3 regions of the Alteromonas sp. KC3 genome follow, and region 2 is predicted to be linked to each of the others. Evidence: predicted binding sites of a transcription regulator. Region 2 holds the regulator's gene; each other region holds the start of a gene.
The links. The regulator MetJ, encoded in region 2, represses methionine synthesis genes. The targets are predictions, from matches to a motif close to TAGACGTCTAGACGTCTA.
Positions count from the first base shown of each region.

Region 1: the regulator MetJ is predicted to act here: its motif matches at 3,189-3,206, upstream of metK (methionine adenosyltransferase).
Region 3: the regulator MetJ is predicted to act here: its motif matches at 4,672-4,689, upstream of msrA (peptide-methionine (S)-S-oxide reductase MsrA).

Region 1 covers NZ_AP024235.1:860,300-866,011, forward strand. The annotation lists gene JN178_RS03850 (3'-5' exonuclease) at 83-586, shown strand; gene JN178_RS03855 (hypothetical protein) at 600-1,070, opposite strand; gene JN178_RS03860 (hypothetical protein) at 1,341-1,859, shown strand; gene metK (methionine adenosyltransferase) at 1,973-3,118, opposite strand; gene tkt (transketolase) at 3,517-5,508, shown strand; gene epd (erythrose-4-phosphate dehydrogenase) at 5,528-5,712, shown strand, end outside.
Region 2 covers NZ_AP024235.1:4,013,047-4,018,758, reverse strand. The annotation lists gene metF (methylenetetrahydrofolate reductase) at 1-833, opposite strand, end outside; gene metJ (met regulon transcriptional regulator MetJ) at 995-1,327, shown strand; gene JN178_RS17705 (malic enzyme-like NAD(P)-binding protein) at 1,412-2,650, opposite strand; gene JN178_RS17700 (hypothetical protein) at 3,074-3,388, shown strand; gene rpmE (50S ribosomal protein L31) at 3,456-3,668, opposite strand; gene priA (primosomal protein N') at 3,905-5,712, shown strand, end outside.
Region 3 covers NZ_AP024235.1:3,772,915-3,778,626, reverse strand. The annotation lists gene JN178_RS16700 (CLCA_X family protein) at 1-237, opposite strand, end outside; gene fldB (flavodoxin FldB) at 268-804, opposite strand; gene JN178_RS16690 (alkaline phosphatase family protein) at 822-2,723, opposite strand; gene JN178_RS16685 (hypothetical protein) at 2,826-3,947, shown strand; gene msrA (peptide-methionine (S)-S-oxide reductase MsrA) at 4,047-4,592, opposite strand; gene JN178_RS16675 (thiol-disulfide oxidoreductase DCC family protein) at 4,846-5,241, shown strand; gene JN178_RS16670 (SDR family NAD(P)-dependent oxidoreductase) at 5,231-5,712, shown strand, end outside.

The DNA of each region.
Region 1 (5,712 bases), 1.4 Mb from region 2:
TGTTTACATACACTAAGTATTACGTTCAAAGCTGTTGAGAATAGTGGGTGGCTCACAGCAATGGGTATCACTGGGAGAAGGTGTGGGAAAAAAGAGTCTGCCGTCAATTGTCGATGTTGAAGCAAGCGGTTTTGGCGCAGTGAGTTATCCTATTGAGATTGGCATTGTGCGCTATGATGGTGCAAAGTGGTGTAAGTTAATTCGTCCTTTTGACTCATGGGTTCATTGGGATAAAGAGGCTGAAGCCTTACACGGCATCTCACAGGCGATGTTACTTACCAAAGGCGTAGACCCAGTCAAAGTCTGTCACGAGTTAAATCACTTCTTGGGAAATACGATGGTGTACAGTGACGGCTGGGTAGTAGACAACCCATGGTTGATAAAGCTCTTCTCGGCGGCGCAAGTAGAAATGACGTTCTCGTGCCGCGCACTGGAGTATATACTTAGCCAAACGCAAATGGAAAAGTGGCATGAAGTAAAATCTGAACTTGCACAAAAACTCGACACTAGACGACACAGGGCAAGCGCAGATGCATTTCTTATCCAGCAGACCTATGCTGAAACACGTGAATATTCAAACGGTTAGCCACAATGCCGTTTTAAAAAAGATAGTGCACGCCAAGTGATAAGGCCATGTTCTCTTCTTCGCCCACTTGTCTGTGTTCTATTTCTACCGCCATATTTAGCCCCTGATTGTGACCCAATAGCCATCCTAATCGCGTAAATGTGCCTACATCATTGGGCAAATAGAGCCATTCCGCATAATGCTGAAAGGCCGTGTTATTGGTTTTGTAAGTGGCATATACCGATTGGGGGAGGTGGGTATCAAAACGCCTGCTTGCGCTAAGGGTACTTTGCGAACCTGTAGGGTAGGTGAAGCTATTGTCATAGTAATGTGCCTCAGTGGTAGAGCGGACCCGATATTGGGTCTGAAGCTGCCACTTGGCTACTTTTTCACTTTTAAAATAAATAGGACTGTAAGACGCATTAGACACGTCTGCGACTGCGTTTGAAGAGTACAGATTCGACAACAATAATGACAAACATGTGAAGCTTATAGCTGCTTTCATGGCATGCGACCCAAGTTGTTTAGTGAGTGCTTGTTTATGTGTCCAGCGTTATTTCTGACCACCCTGTCGGAACCATTTTTGTAATTGATGCTAGAGCCACCGCGCCACAACTTATCGCAATGTACTATCACACTGTATAAGCATAGCTGTAAAAAATAGATCATAAAAATAAACTTGATGAATTTTTCATTCGTGAACTAGTTTTAAAGATACAGGGTTATTTTTATCGTTTTAAATAAGCCCGCCATCATTGAACGGAGGTCTTTTGAAATGCAAACGGAATGGGAATTCGAAAGAAAGTTTATGGTCACTTTTGTACCAGAGGGACTATTGGATACACGAACTCCTGTCGACATACGCCAAGGCTACCTATCATGCGAACCCGATAAACACATATGTTTGCGAGATGAAGGTGGTAAATTCAGTATGGCGGTGACGCAGGGTATTGGATTAAAGCACAGGGAAACGCGTATTGAACTGTCGGCGTCTCAATTTAATGATTTGTGGCCACTCACTCAAAAAATGCGTGTAGAAAAGCAGCGCTATCGCATAGACTTCTACGGCGCGCAATTGGTGATAGACGTATTCACAGGAACGCTTGCGCCACTTAAGTTAGTTGAAGTCGAGTTTGATAGTGAAATCAGCAGTCGTCAGTTTTTACCTCCTGATTTTGCTGATATAGAAGTTACGCACCGCAAGGAATTTCAGAACATTGCGCTAGCGCGCTTTGGTCTACCAGACAGAATCATTTCCCCCAGTTTTAATGAAAGCTATCGACTGTTTGTATGAGCCTTTGCAAAATTAAGTGATAAAAGTGTAGCTAAGTGATAAAAGTGTAGCTATAAAACACAGCCATAAAAAAAGCAGCCAGTTGGCTGCTTTTCTCTTTAAACGACAACAAATTACAGTGACGCTTTCAATGCTTCTGCTTTGTCTGTTGCTTCCCACGGGAACTCGTCGCGACCAAAGTGGCCGTACGCTGCAGTAGGACGGTAAATAGGGCGCTCAAGATCAAGCATTTGAATTAGGCCGTAAGGGCGCAGGTCGAAGTGCTCGCGAACTAAAGCAACTAGCGTTTTTTCATCAACCACGCCAGTGCCAAAAGTATCAATGCTGATAGACGTTGGCTCTGCAACGCCAATAGCGTAAGACACCTGAATTTCACAACGCTTAGCAAGACCTGCTGCAACAATATTCTTGGCAACATAACGGCCTGCGTATGCTGCGCTGCGGTCAACTTTTGAAGGATCTTTACCAGAGAACGCACCACCGCCGTGACGAGCCATGCCGCCGTAGGTATCAACGATGATTTTACGACCTGTTAGACCACAGTCGCCCATTGGGCCGCCGATAACAAAGCGGCCAGTAGGGTTAATGTGAAAACGCGTATTGGCATCAATCCATTCGCTTGGCAGAACAGGCTTGATGATTTCTTCCATTACCGCTTCACGAACCTGCTCGGTAGTGACCGAGTCGCAGTGTTGGGTTGAAAGCACTACCGCATCAATACCAACAGGTTTGTCGTTTTCATATTTAAATGTAATTTGGCTTTTCGCATCTGGACGCAAAAAGTCTAACTTGCCAGACTTGCGTACTTCGGCCTGTTTTTGAACAAGACGGTGAGAATATGTGATTGGTGCCGGCATTAATACGTCAGTTTCGTCACTGGCGTAACCGAACATTAGGCCTTGGTCGCCTGCACCTTGTTCTTCTAAACTCTCTCGGTCAACACCTTGATTGATATCAGGTGACTGTTTACCAATAGCATTCAATACAGCACACGAGTCTGCATCAAAACCCATATCAGAATGCGTGTAACCAATTTCTTTTACTGTGTTACGGGTAAGCTCTTCAATGTCTACCCATGCTGAGGTGGTCACTTCACCACCTACTAAAACCATACCGGTTTTTACATACGTTTCGCAGGCCACCCGAGCGCGCGGATCTTGTTCTAAAATAGCGTCAAGAACGGCATCTGAGATCTGATCAGCAATCTTGTCCGGATGCCCTTCAGACACTGACTCGGATGTGAATAAATGCGTGGCCATAAATGCTCCGTAAGCGTTAAATTATCAAAATAGTCGTATATTGTACTAAAACAAGTTATAAATACCAGTCTTTACTTCTAGACGTCTAAAAGTCTCTTCGTTACGAATTGTTGACATAACCCGATCACTTTTGGGGTTATTTCGATACAGAACAAAGAGATTGTAGTATTTAAGGTAATCGGCAGTGTCCAGCGCTTTATAAGCTAAATAGATGTTTTTGGATTTACTTTCGACAATGGCAATGAAAATCCATTGAACTGAAAGGTGGCATGGGTAAGAATACCCCCACATTCAAAAGTGCCTAGAAGTAGATCAATAGCAGATAATTGGTGTGCCTTGGTGCTCAAACCAACATACTACTGCGGTACTTAAAGATACAAAATAAATCAGGAGACAACATGCCCTCTCGTCGTGAACTCGCCAATGCTATCCGTGCATTAAGCATGGATGCCGTTCAACAAGCTAAATCTGGTCACCCAGGCGCCCCAATGGGGATGGCTGATATTGCGCAGGTACTATGGGGTGATTTCTTATCACATAACCCTGCAAACCCGTCATGGGCAAATCGCGACCGCTTTGTTCTTTCAAACGGCCACGGCTCGATGCTGTTGTACTCTTTACTTCATTTGTCAGGTTACGAACTGCCAATTGAAGAGTTGAAAAACTTCCGTCAGCTACACTCAAAAACACCAGGTCACCCAGAATACGGTTATGCACCAGGTGTAGAAACGACCACAGGCCCGTTGGGTCAAGGTATCAGCAACGCAGTAGGTATGGCGCTTGCTGAAAAAGTGCTTGCCGCACAATTTAACCGTGACGGTCACGACATTGTTGATCACTACACTTATGCATTTATGGGCGACGGCTGCCTGATGGAAGGTATTTCACACGAAACTTGTTCATTGGCTGGCACACTAGGCCTTGGCAAACTCATCGCGTTTTGGGATGACAACGGCATTTCAATTGATGGTGAAGTAGAAGGCTGGTTCACTGACGATACACCAGCACGCTTTAAGAGCTACGGTTGGGAAGTGATTGAAGGTGTTGACGGTCACGATGCAGAGCAAGTTAAAGCGGCTATTGAAAAGGCGCAAGCGAATACTGCTCAGCCTACGCTAATTTGTTGTAAAACCACCATTGGTTTCGGTTCGCCTAACAAAGAAGGAACCGAGTCTTGTCACGGTGCACCACTAGGTGAAGATGAAATTGTTGCTACTCGTGAAAAGCTTGGCTGGAGCCACGGTGCGTTCGAAATCCCAGACGATATCTATGCGGGCTGGGATGGTAAAGACAAAGGTTCAAAAGCAGAAAGCGCATGGAACGATGCCTTCGCTGCCTATGAAGCTGCCTATCCAGAACTTGCTGCAGAGTTTAAACGCCGTATTAATGGCGAACTGCCAGCAGACTTCAGCGATAAAGCTGACGCTATCATTGCTGATCTTCAAGCAAACCCACAAAACATTGCTTCACGTAAAGCGTCGCAAAATGCACTGAACGCATTTGGCCCGTTACTGCCAGAACTATTAGGCGGCTCAGCAGACCTTGCAGGTTCTAACCTAACCATTTGGGAAGGCAGCAAGGGTGTTGAAGCAAACGATGCATCAGGTAATTATATTTACTACGGCGTACGCGAATTTGGTATGTCTGCCATGATGAACGGTATTGCGCTTCACGGCGGTTTTAAAGCATACGGTGCAACCTTCCTAATGTTTATGGAATATGCGCGTAACGCGGTACGTATGGCAGCACTAATGAAGCAGCCTGCTATTTTCGTTTACACTCACGACTCAATTGGTTTGGGTGAAGATGGCCCAACGCACCAGCCGGTAGAGCAGGTAGTAGCGCTACGTGCTACGCCTAATCTTGATAACTGGCGTCCGTGTGACCAAGTTGAATCGGCGGTGTCGTGGAAGTCAGCAATTGAGCGTACAGACGGCCCAACAACCCTAATCTTTACGCGTCAAGGCCTTGCACAGCAAGAAAGAAATGCTCAACAAGTTGCTGATATCGCGAAAGGCGGCTATGTACTTAAAGATTGTGAAGGTACGCCTGAACTTATTCTCATTGGTACGGGTTCAGAGGTTCAGCTTGCTGTAGAAGCTGCAGCTAAACTTACCGAGCAAGGTAAAGCGGTACGCGTAGTGTCTATGCCATCTACTGACGTATTTGACCGTCAGTCTGCTGATTACCGTGAAAGCGTATTGCCATCAAGTGTTGTTAAACGCGTTGCGGTAGAAGCGTTGTCGAAAGACAGCTGGTACAAGTATGTTGGCTTTAATGGCGCGATTGTAGGTATGGACACCTTTGGTGAGTCTGCACCTGCAGGTGATTTGTTCAAGCATTTCAACATTACCACTGACGCTGTAGTAGAGGCTGCACTGTCTCTGTAAGAGGTAAACAAATAAGCCTATGGTAAATATTGCCATTAATGGGTTTGGTCGTATTGGTCGCAATGTATTGCGTGCACTTTATGAAAGTGGGCGCAATAACGAATTTAATGTTGTGGCCATTAACGACATTGCCAAGCCAGAAGGCATTGCACATTTACTTAAATACGATACCGCCCACGGGCGGTTCCGTTTTGATGTGGCCTT
Region 2 (5,712 bases):
CGATTAAGCGTGTAGAAGTGAAAATGCTTAACGCCTTCTTTTGCCAACACTTTAACTTGGTCCATGGCAATGTTGGCACCAATAAGGTTACGTGTTGCTTGGTCGTCCTCATCTAATCCGTCGAACATTTTATGTAGCCAACCTGGTACGTGCACATTGGTAAACCCGGCAAACTTCACCAAAGTTTGGTAATTGGTAACAGGCAATATACCTGGCACTAGGTCTAGGTCTACACCTGCTGCGGCGGCACGGTCTCTAAAGCGTAAGAATACGCTGGTATCAAAAAAGAACTGTGAAATGGCTTCAGTGGCACCCGCTTCAGCTTTGCGCTTCAAATTCAGTAGATCGAATTGAGCGTTAGGTGCTTCAGGGTGTTTTTCAGGATACGCTGCAACTGAAATGTCAAAATCAGCCACGTCTTTTAGCAATGCGACTAAGTCTGACGCGTACATTTCTGTTTTATCGACTCCCGGTGGTAAGTCACCACGCAGGGCAACAATACGGCGAATACCTGAGTCCCAGTAATCTTGCGCAATTTGCTTTAATTCCTCACGGCTTGCATCAACACAGGTTAAATGCGGCACAGCAGCTACGCCTGTTTGTTGTTGAATGCGCTTTACCACATCGTGTGTTCTATCGCGCTCGCCACTGTTTGCACCATAGGTTACTGACATATAACTTGGTTTTAGCGGCGCAAGACGCTCAACTGATTTCCAGAGTGTTTTTTCCATGGCTTCGGTTTTTGGTGGGAAAAACTCAAAAGACACATCAATATCACGCAGCTCTGATAGTGACTGATTTAATGCATCGATACCCTGTGCGTAAGAAACCATGGCTTATTCTCTCAAAATAGTAATCATATAGACGTTTAGACGTCTAAATTAAAGAATATATGTCTAGACGTCAAGAGGTTTACACTGCTCAATTGACCTTTTCGTGAACTTGTTTAGAATTTCTATTCATAACATAAATAAGAGTAGACCGAGTTAGTACAATGGCAGAATGGAACGGTAAATATATTCACCCCTACGCAGAGCATGGTAAAAAGAGCGAACAGGTTAAGAAAGTCACTGTTTCTATACCCATTAATGTGCTTAAAGCGTTGACAGACGAACGCACTCGTCGGCAGATAAACAATTTACGACACGCAACCAATTCAGAGTTGCTGTGCGAAGCATTTCTACACGCATTTACAGGGCAACCCCTGCCCAATGATGATGATTTGAGAAAAGACAATCCTAATCGCGTGCCGGCAGAAGCTAGACGAATTATGGAAGAGATGGGCATTGACCCTAGTTTCGAGAATGACGTGACAGAAGACGCGTAAGCGAAGACTAATCAATTGTTGGCCATAGATAATAAAAACGGCGCTTAAGATAAGCGCCGTTTTTATTAGAGTACGAGTAAATTGTTATTCAGCATTTGGTGTTTGCACGATGCGCGCTACACCAGACTCAATAGCGGCTTTTGATACCGCAGACGCGATACGTTCACACAAGCGAGGGTCCATAGGCTTCGGGATAATATAGTCCTTACCAAACGTTAAACTCTCACTTTTACTTGCCGCAAGTACCTCTGCTGGCACCTCTTCTTTAGTGATAGCGCGCAGCGCTTCAACCGCGGCCACTTTCATCTCATCGTTAATGGCTTTAGCACGCACATCCAGTGCACCACGGAAGATGAATGGGAAGCACAGTACGTTGTTTACTTGGTTCGGGTAGTCCGAACGGCCAGTGGCCATAATTAAGTCTTTGCGTACTTCGTGCGCAAGTTCAGGCTTTATTTCTGGGTCTGGGTTTGAACAAGCAAACACAATTGGGTTTTCAGCCATTAATGCTAACGTTTCTGGAGGCAGTACATCTGGACCAGAAACGCCTACAAATATATCGGCGCCTTCCATTACGTCTTCAAGGGTGCGCTTGTCGGTATTATTTGCAAAGAGCTTTTTATGTTCGGTTAAATCCTCGCGACGAGTGTGAATAACCCCTTTTCTATCGAGCATGTAAATACGCTCGCGCTGCGCGCCGCACTTAATAAGCAGCTCCATGCATGCAACAGCTGCTGCGCCTGCGCCCATGCACACTATCTTGGCGCTCTCTATCGACTTACCTTGAATTTCAAGGGCATTAAGCATACCCGCAGCGGTAACGATAGCTGTTCCGTGTTGATCGTCATGGAACACAGGTATATTACAGCGCTTGATAAGTTCTTGTTCTATTTCAAAACATTCTGGCGCTTTGATATCTTCTAAGTTGATACCGCCAAACGTGTCTGCAATGTTGGCTACCGTGTTAATAAACTCTTCGGTAGTTCTGTGCTTAACTTCAATATCAATGGCATCGAGTCCAGCGAAGCGTTTAAACAAAAGCGCTTTACCTTCCATTACAGGTTTAGATGCTAAAGGTCCAAGATTACCCAGTCCTAAAATAGCAGTACCGTTACTAATAACAGCAACCATATTGCCTTTCGCTGTATACTTATAGGCATTATCAGGATCTTCAGCTATTTCTCTGACAGGCTCGGCAACGCCGGGACTATAGGCGAGTGCAAGATCGTCAACGCTATCAGCCGGGGTAGAAAGCTCCACGCGAATTTTTCCCGGCGTGGGTTTAGCATGGTAATCAAGTGCGCGTTGTCTAAAATCTGACATGTAAAATGGTATCCTTAGATGTAGGGTTCATCGGTGTCTTCGCTCACGCCTTGTACGCATTTTTATCGTTGTTATTGTTAATGTTACAGCAAGGGTTACACGACGTTTTTGTTAGAATTAATCCAGCCTTAGCTGGTGCACAGGCAATAGTAAGGTATTATTCACAAAATTAATACTCACTATATCGCTTGTTGATCGCAACTCTAACACAGCCTTTCACTGTGTACATATCTGATCAGAATTCTCATGTACCAATGTAGGTGACGCGTACTTATTAGACCAGTAATATAGCGCTATAATTGCCATTCATATGATTTATTAATGGCATCGACCTCATACGTATACTGTATTTTTAAATGTGGGGGAGGTGGGTAACAAAAACAGTCTTATGCAGTTGGCTGTAATCGTTCAGGAGAAGTATTTGTGACTGATAGAAAGCTTGTTAACGTGCTTACTGATGTGTGCGAAGCGGCTAAGAAAGACGGTGTTGGCTTTGTGTGGCTTACCCACACTGGACACTGGCGTGCGCCTCATGTCGTTGCGGTGTTTCAAACTGAGTCGCAGCGCAACGCGGCAATTACCTCGCAGTGGAATATGGACTTTATAAACAGTGTGAATATTGCTTTAGAGAGTATTAAGTCTCAGGCTGCTTCAATACGTTTTGATAGCGAGGAAAAATGTCAACGGTTGAGTGGTGGCAATTGGGACAGGCATTTGCAAACTCATCACTTGCATTAATGTCTAGGCAATAAAAAAGCGCCATATAGGCGCTTTTTTAATATCGATACCGATAAAGGTAATGGGCTTATTTTTTGCCCAATGCACCGAAACGCTTCTTGAAGCGATCAACACGACCACCAGTATCAACGTTACGTTGCTTACCAGTGTAGAATGGGTGACAAGAAGAACATACGTCTAGGTTGATGTCTTTACCCATTGTTGAACGGATTTTCATTACGTTACCGCAAGAGCATGTTGCAGTGATTTCAGCGTAGTCTGGGTGGATACCTTGTTTCATGGGATTACCTCACATAATAAGGCCGTATCGCTATACAACCCGAAGTTGCACACCATACGTAACTTTATATTCAAATGATAAGTCGTTCAAAGAACAGCCTATCGCAAAAGAGCGGCGCATAATAAAGGAAGGCCGTGTATTGATCAAGCGGTTTTTGTATGGCGAATGAGCAGGGCAACCTGTATCATCAGCGGTTGCTTGTAACACGTGTTTCAAAAGGCTGACAAAAATCCACTATGGCATTTATTCAAGTCGCAGTACCTGCACCATTAAGACAACTATTCACTTACACGCATATCGCATCACTAGATAAAGGCGTGCGGGTGGTGGTGCCCTTTGGGCCACGTAAACTCGTTGGTGTGGTTGTAGGTACAGTGCAAGAAGCGCATGTGGAAAATGTTGAAAAATTAAAGCCTATTGAAGATGTCATTGATGATAGGCCCATCATTGATGATGTACTGCTTAAAATGGCGCAGTGGCTATGGCAATACTATCACCACGCGCCGGGCGAAGTATTACACGCCATGCTACCGGTACTGTTGCGAAAAGGTGAATCTCCTGACCCTACAGCACAGGAAATGTTGGTATTAAGCGAACAAGGGCGTGCTGAGAGTGCAGATACACTATCCCGAGCCCCTAAGCAAAAAGCATGTTTTGAAGCGCTTTTAAAGTCACAACTACACGCTTCTCAAGCTAGAAAGTTATATGGCGCGCCCGCGGTAAAGGCACTAATTGATAAAGGAATGGTGACGCTTGATGCCATGGTTCCCACCTTCATCGAGCATGGATGGCTTTCTACACTGCACATAGGTGAGAAGCCTGTGCCTGATACCGAACAGTCGGTTGCTATTGCGGCGCTCAATCGTCAGCACGGCAGTTTTGCTGTTAGCTTACTTGAAGGTGTGACCGGAAGTGGTAAAACGGAAGTTTACTTGCAGGCCATTGAGCCATTGTTAAAAGAGGGCAAGCAAGTACTCATACTGGTGCCCGAAATTGGGTTGACCCCGCAAACGGTTGCGCGTTTTGAAAAACGTTTTGGTATTGAAGTGGGCGTATTGCATTCACAAGTACCTGATAAAGCGCGTTTGCATGTTTGGCAGCGCGCACGTGCGGGTGAACTGGGTATTATCATAGGAACGCGGTCTGCCATTTTTACGCCGCTCAAACACCCAGGCATGATCATTGTAGACGAAGAGCATGATGAATCGTTTAAGCAGCAGGATGGTCTGCGCTATCACGCCCGCGACCTTGCAGCGATGCGTGCAAAACAGCATAACATACCGTTATTGTTAGGCAGTGCAACACCAGCGCTTGAAACCCTCAATAATGCGCTTAGTAATCGCTACGCACATCTTCAGCTAACGAAACGAGCAGGTGGCGCATCAAGTACGCATCAGCATGTGCTTGATGCGCGCGATCAACCCATTCATTACGGCATTTCGCAAGGTCTACTTACCATTATGCGTCAGCACATAACAACGGGAAACCAAGTGTTGGTGTTTGTAAACAGGCGAGGCTATGCCCCAGCAATGCTCTGTCACCATTGCGGTGAGACGGTAATGTGTAAGCGATGCGACAGGCCCTATACCGTGCACAAGGCGCAGAATCGTTTGCAGTGCCACCACTGTAGCAGCACTCGCGCAATGCCAAATAATTGCGAAGCGTGTCATAGCAGCGAGCTAGTCACTGCAGGTACGGGCACAGAGCAGGTTGAGCAAGGTTTAGCCTCACTGTTTCCTGGGGTAAAACAAGTACGCATAGACAGCGATACTGTTCGTGGCAAAGATAAACTTCATCAAACGCTAGACGCGATAAACAAGCGCGAGTACCAACTATTAATAGGTACTCAAATCTTGTCTAAAGGACATCACTTTCCTCACGTTACCTTGGTGGCTGTGCTTGATTGTGATGGCGCTTTATTTAGCGCAGATTTTCGTGCGCCTGAAAAACTTGCGCAGTTGGTAACCCAGCTGGCGGGTAGAGCGGGGCGTGCCAGTAAACCAGGAGAAATGTGGTTTCAGACCCATAACCCTCAACATCCGTT
Region 3 (5,712 bases), 240 kb from region 2:
TGAGCCATTAAGCGATAGCACTTGTTCGTTAACATTCAAGATCGCCACGAGATCGTACAATGCGTCAAAAAACAAATTCGCTGCGATCTGTTGCTCTTCTGCGGTAACCCAGCGACCCACTGTGATCGTTGCAAAGTTAAAAAGCTTTCTTATGTCCTGAAACGAAACATCAGCACCATCGCGATGGCTTGGACCATTGCGATAGAATTGTTGATGGATTCGACCTTTAGATTCCATGTTCACAAAGCAGGTGATAGCTGTGGCGTCTTACGCCATCTCGCCAAGTAATTGCTCACACCATGCTTCTATGCGCGCTTCACTTTTATCGTATTGGTTTTCGTCATCAAGCGATAACCCAACAAATTGTGATTTATCATCGGTAAGGGCTTTAGAAGCAGTAAACTCATAGCCTTCATTAGGCCAGAAACCGATGATTTTACATCCTGATGGAGCTATGGCGTCGTGCAGCATGCCGAGTGCATCTTGAAACCACTCACCGTAGCCAAGTTGATCGCCAAGACCAAACAAGGCAACGGTTTTACCTTGCAAATCAAGCTGATGAGCTTCGTCCCAATGAGATTCCCAGTCTTCCTGAAGTTCCCCGAAATCCCAAGTAGAAATGCCAAAAATGACAATGTCGTATTCTGCTACGCGTGACAAGCTAACGTCTTTGATATTGTGTAGCACCACAATATCATCATCAAAGAGACTATTGAGCTGCGCTTGGATCTTTTCCGCCGCCATTTCTGTGTAACAGGTTGTTGAACCATAAAACAATCCGATGGACAGGGCGCTATCACTCATTAGATACCTCTTTTGAACTAATCATTTTCAATTGGCGGGAATTCTACCTCTTTACCGTTGGACAACAAAGCCTTGCATTCTACTTGTGTGCTTTTGTGTGAAATTTTTAATACACCAAGTGCAGAACCGTTGAAAAGTTCCCCGTATCCCATACTGGGGTGGCGGGGCTTAACTGACATATTTCGTCGCTTGGTGAAAAGGTTTAACGGAGATTTAGTGCGATATAAAATGCGATTCAAGCGATCTAACCATTTTATTAGCCCATCGGGGAAAGCGTTCTTTAAGCCACTACAGGTAAATTGTGTGATGTGCGGGCTATTGCGTCTAAAGCGTAGGCGAACATCGTAAACAAACGAGTAATGCACGTCACCTGACAATATGATGAATTCAGGAGGAGTTTTATAGTGCCTAAAAATGTTGAGTATGACATTGGCCGTACCTTTGTGTGCCATCCAGTTCTCGGCATCTACCGTTAGCGCTTTGCCAAAAAAAGTGAATACTTTTTGAATCGCCTCTATGACTTTTACGCCGTAAATGGGAGCTGCTGATACGACAATTACGGCTTCTTTACCTATGATAGAGTGTTGAAAGTCACAGAGGGCTTCCCAGTCCATAAGTCCAGAAGGCTTATTCATACTAGACTCTGACCGCCAGCGTTGTGTTCTTGTATCTAAAACTTCAATCGGCGGGGTGGTGTCTAACCGGTAGTGCCATTCGTCGAATTCGAGTAATTCGTCAATGAAATCATCGTGCTTTTCAATGCCGTTACCTCGCATTTTCTCCATTGCGCTTTTAATTAGCGGCGATACTTTTTCTGGTGCATTACCCCAACCCTGGCATAGCAAATAGCCAATTAATGCGTTACCAATCATTCGCTTAGAAAGTGGGTTTCCATAAACCTCTTGTTCCCAGCCCCGCGTTAGGTTCCAGTCGTCGGTAACATCATGATCGTCAAAAATCATATAGGTAGGGATATGGGCCAGCGCACGCCTTACTTTAGGTAAAGCGTTGACGAACCCTTCAATGGCATGCTTTTCTTTATCGAATGAAGCACCATATTTTTCGCCTACATGGTCCGAATCTATAGTGATATTTGGCCAAAGCGCATCAGACCAGACCAGCAAGTACATTGCTATAATTTCAGCACTGCCAATAAGGTGGTTTTGCGCATTAACCGAGGTGAAAACAGGTTTTTTCTTAGCTCCGAAAAATAGCGACGACAACGCGGTATTGGTGGCAATCTGCGGAAGAAGCTGTTCGCGTTCATAGAATCCGTGTGGATGCGTTGCGAGTTCATCTGTGTTGCTTACCACCGCTCCCTCAAGAGATTCATGAAACAGACCAAGTTGTTCAATAGTGTGGTGAATCGCTTTAAGCATGGGACCGGCAACATCATCTGCATATATTTGATCGCCAGTCATTAGCAATAAATCTGGGCAGAGAGTTTGCTTTGAAAATGCCGTTTCGTGCAATACATCGACTTGTGTAAGGGCGTCATCACCGTGAAAATGCGGTTTTCTACACGAGCCATGAAGAATGGTTTGGGGAGTTTGTGTGTAATGAAAGCTCAGCACAGTTTGATTGTTGTAAAGTAATGCTTCTTGTTCGTTGTTCCATCGTGCCTGCTCTGATGAATCGTTAAATTGTAAGGCATAGCCTATACGCTTACGATCCTCAAAGTGGGTGTTGCTTTTAAAATGCAGCAAATGAATATACGCGTGCTTACCAACTTGAATACTTTCGACTTGTGCTTGCCCGTTTATTGTCGTTTTATCGTGGGTTAAGGACAAATTTGGTGCGTCTGCGATAGAAGTACAAACCCATATGTAGCATGAGTTTTCTGTTACTTTTCGTACAATAGGCCCTGCAATGACAAGTGGAAGTTGCTGCGTAGAAATGACTAAACCCTCTAAGTACACATTTACAAACCTTTACCTTACTCTTTTTTGTCTATAAACGGTATGCTGGATATACTCCCTTACAATTTAGAAGCAGAATGTTTCAAAAAGGAATCTTTTAGCATGTTAAGAAACTCGATGTTTACTGCTTGTGTGGTGTTGGCAATCTCTGCCTGCAGTGAACCTAAGGACGTTGTTATTGCTCCTCAAAAGACCGATCTTACTGAGGTCTCAGTGGGTCAATGGATCAAAGACAGTAGTGGAAAGGTCATGTTTGATCCTCAAACATCCGGTTTGGTGGAAGTAGGCGGGCAACTTATCACTATTGCTGATGCCAGTGCTGATGTTACACAGCAGTTGAAGTTACATACGATTGACCCTGCTAGCGCTACGCTTACGCATTCAAGTGCCACATTTTCATTTTCTAATGCGGTCAGACGCAGTTGCTTCTACACGTACTTAAGCTCACAACCCGATTTAGAAGCGTTAGCCGTAGATCCTCGCGACCCCAAGATTATTTATACCGTAACAGAAGACGCTACGCGCACAGGTGCCTTAAGCCCGCGCTGCGAATCTAAGTACGAGGCTACTGGCTCGACAGATTATCCAACACTTTTGGTTAAACTAACGCAAAAAGACAACGGCAGCGTTGAAATGAGCGATGTACGCCCGCTTCAGTTTCCTATTGAGTTTGAGGTAGGTAACTTCCCCAATGATGGCATTGAGGGGTTAACCATGGATAGCGACGGTACGCTTTATATTGGCCTAGAAAAAGATAAAGCGGGTCAACCTAGAATCTTTACACTTAATATTGGCGATGACTTTTGGTCTTCAAGCGATTTTGCCAGTGTGTCAGATCCCCAGTTACGCCTTCCCGTTTTTACTTCGGGAAATCATCCTATAAACGGACTTGCGCTTCACACCACACAAAGCGGTGACGTATTTTTGCTCGCGGCTGCACGCAATGATAATGAACTTTGGGTAATTGACAGTACAAAACAAAAAGCCACAAAGCGGATCCCCATAACGTTTAAAGTTAATGGCGGCGAAGCGTGCGGTGAGTATCTCATGGATAATGCGTCAATGGAGGGGCTTGTTGTGGTTGATTCAACGCTATGGATAATTAACGATCCATGGGAAAAAAACTACATGAAAAACGCCATTTGCGAAGCCGATACCCCTCGGTACGAAGATCTCGCACCGTTGTTATTCCCGCTTACATTAAAAGCAAGTTGGTTTGAGTAGTTTTACCTATTAGTCGGATAAAAAAAAGGGTTGTTAGTACAACCCTTTTTTAATTTGTGAAGAACAGCTTTAAGCACGCACTTGCGTTGAGTAATGTGATTAAGCGTCGCTTCTTAAACGAGATGCAAATGTCTTCTTAAATTTTGCCAGTTTAGGCGCAACAACCATTGAGCAATATTGGTTCTGAGGATTGTTTTTAAAATAGCTCTGGTGGTATTCCTCGGCTGGGTAATAATTATTGATTGCGACAATTTCGGTTACTACTGGATCTGGCCAAATGGCATCTTCAGTAATTTCTGCAACAATTTTTTCAGCTTCTGCTTTTTGCGCTTCATCGTGGTAAAAGATAGCACTGCGATACTGTGTACCCACATCGTTACCCTGTCGATTTAGCTGTGTAGGGTTATGTAATGCGAAGAAGATCTCCAGTATTTCGCGGTACGAAATAATATCGGCATCAAAATTTATTTGTACCACTTCTGCATGGCCGGTATCACCTTTGCAGACTTCTTCATAGGTTGGATCTGCTTTTTCTCCGCCAGCGTACCCAGATATCGCTTTATCAACACCTTCTACGGTGTTGAAAGCCGACTCAATACACCAAAAGCAGCCGCCTGCGAGCGTTGCAACTTGCTTGTTAGCCATAATAAAACCTCAATAAAAATCAACTTGCTCTAGTGTGGGTGCGAGAGCCTTACAACTCAAGTCATCCAAGCCTGTTTTTTTAGCGTATAAACGAATAATTAATTATAAAAAATCAACCCTGCGAGTTTACATGCTGGGGAATCGGTATCCCAAGTAGCACGGTCGTCAGACCAACTAAGTAAAACGTGAATAACAATAGCTCAACAAAGTGTTTTGTAAGAGCGCTAAGTGTAAATAATTCAAAGGTGGTTTCGTGATTATTTTCTACGACAGCTATTGCCCATTATGTATGGCAGAAATGAGGCATCTGAAAAAGCGAGATAAGCACAACCGGCTTACACTGGTTGACATTCAGGCTCCTGATTTTGCTTCTCGTTACCCTTCGCTTGATTGGCAAGCACTAAACGCGCGCATCCACGGGATGACCGACGATGGTATTGTAATAACAGGCCTAGATGTCACCCATCTGGCTTGGAAAGCGGTGGGAATGGGCTGGCTATATGCTCCGCTTCGCTGGCCCGGTATACGCATTATCGCAGACGGCGTATACAACATTTTCGCAAAGCATCGCTACACGATTTCATACTGGCTAACAGGTAAAAAACGAACCTGCGATCGCTGTGTTCCCGGAGAGAGTAATGACAACTAAAACACTTATAGTCGGTGCTTCTGGTGGAATTGCATCGGCACTTATTCATCAATGTGCTTCGCGAGGTGACGATGTCATAGCGGTGACTCGTGGCAGTGTCTCTACCGATAGTAGTGCTTCAAACATAACGTATGTTCAATTAGCCGAACAAGACGATAAACACATTGCATCGTTTATTGAACAGCTTAGAGAAGACGATGTCGTGTTAAATACGGTGATAATAACCACTGGTTTTCTTCACGATGAGAATAAAAACATACACCCTGAAAAACGCTTAGAAGATGTGCGTGAAGACGCACTTGAAACATACTTCGCGGTAAATACCATCATTCCTTCGCTATGGATAAAGCACTTGGTCAACGTTATGGATAAAAACGATGCAACCTTAGTCTGTTTAAGTGCGCGGGTGGGAAGTATTTCCGATAACGGGTTGGGAGGCTGGTATGGTTATCGCGCCTCAAAGGCGGCGCT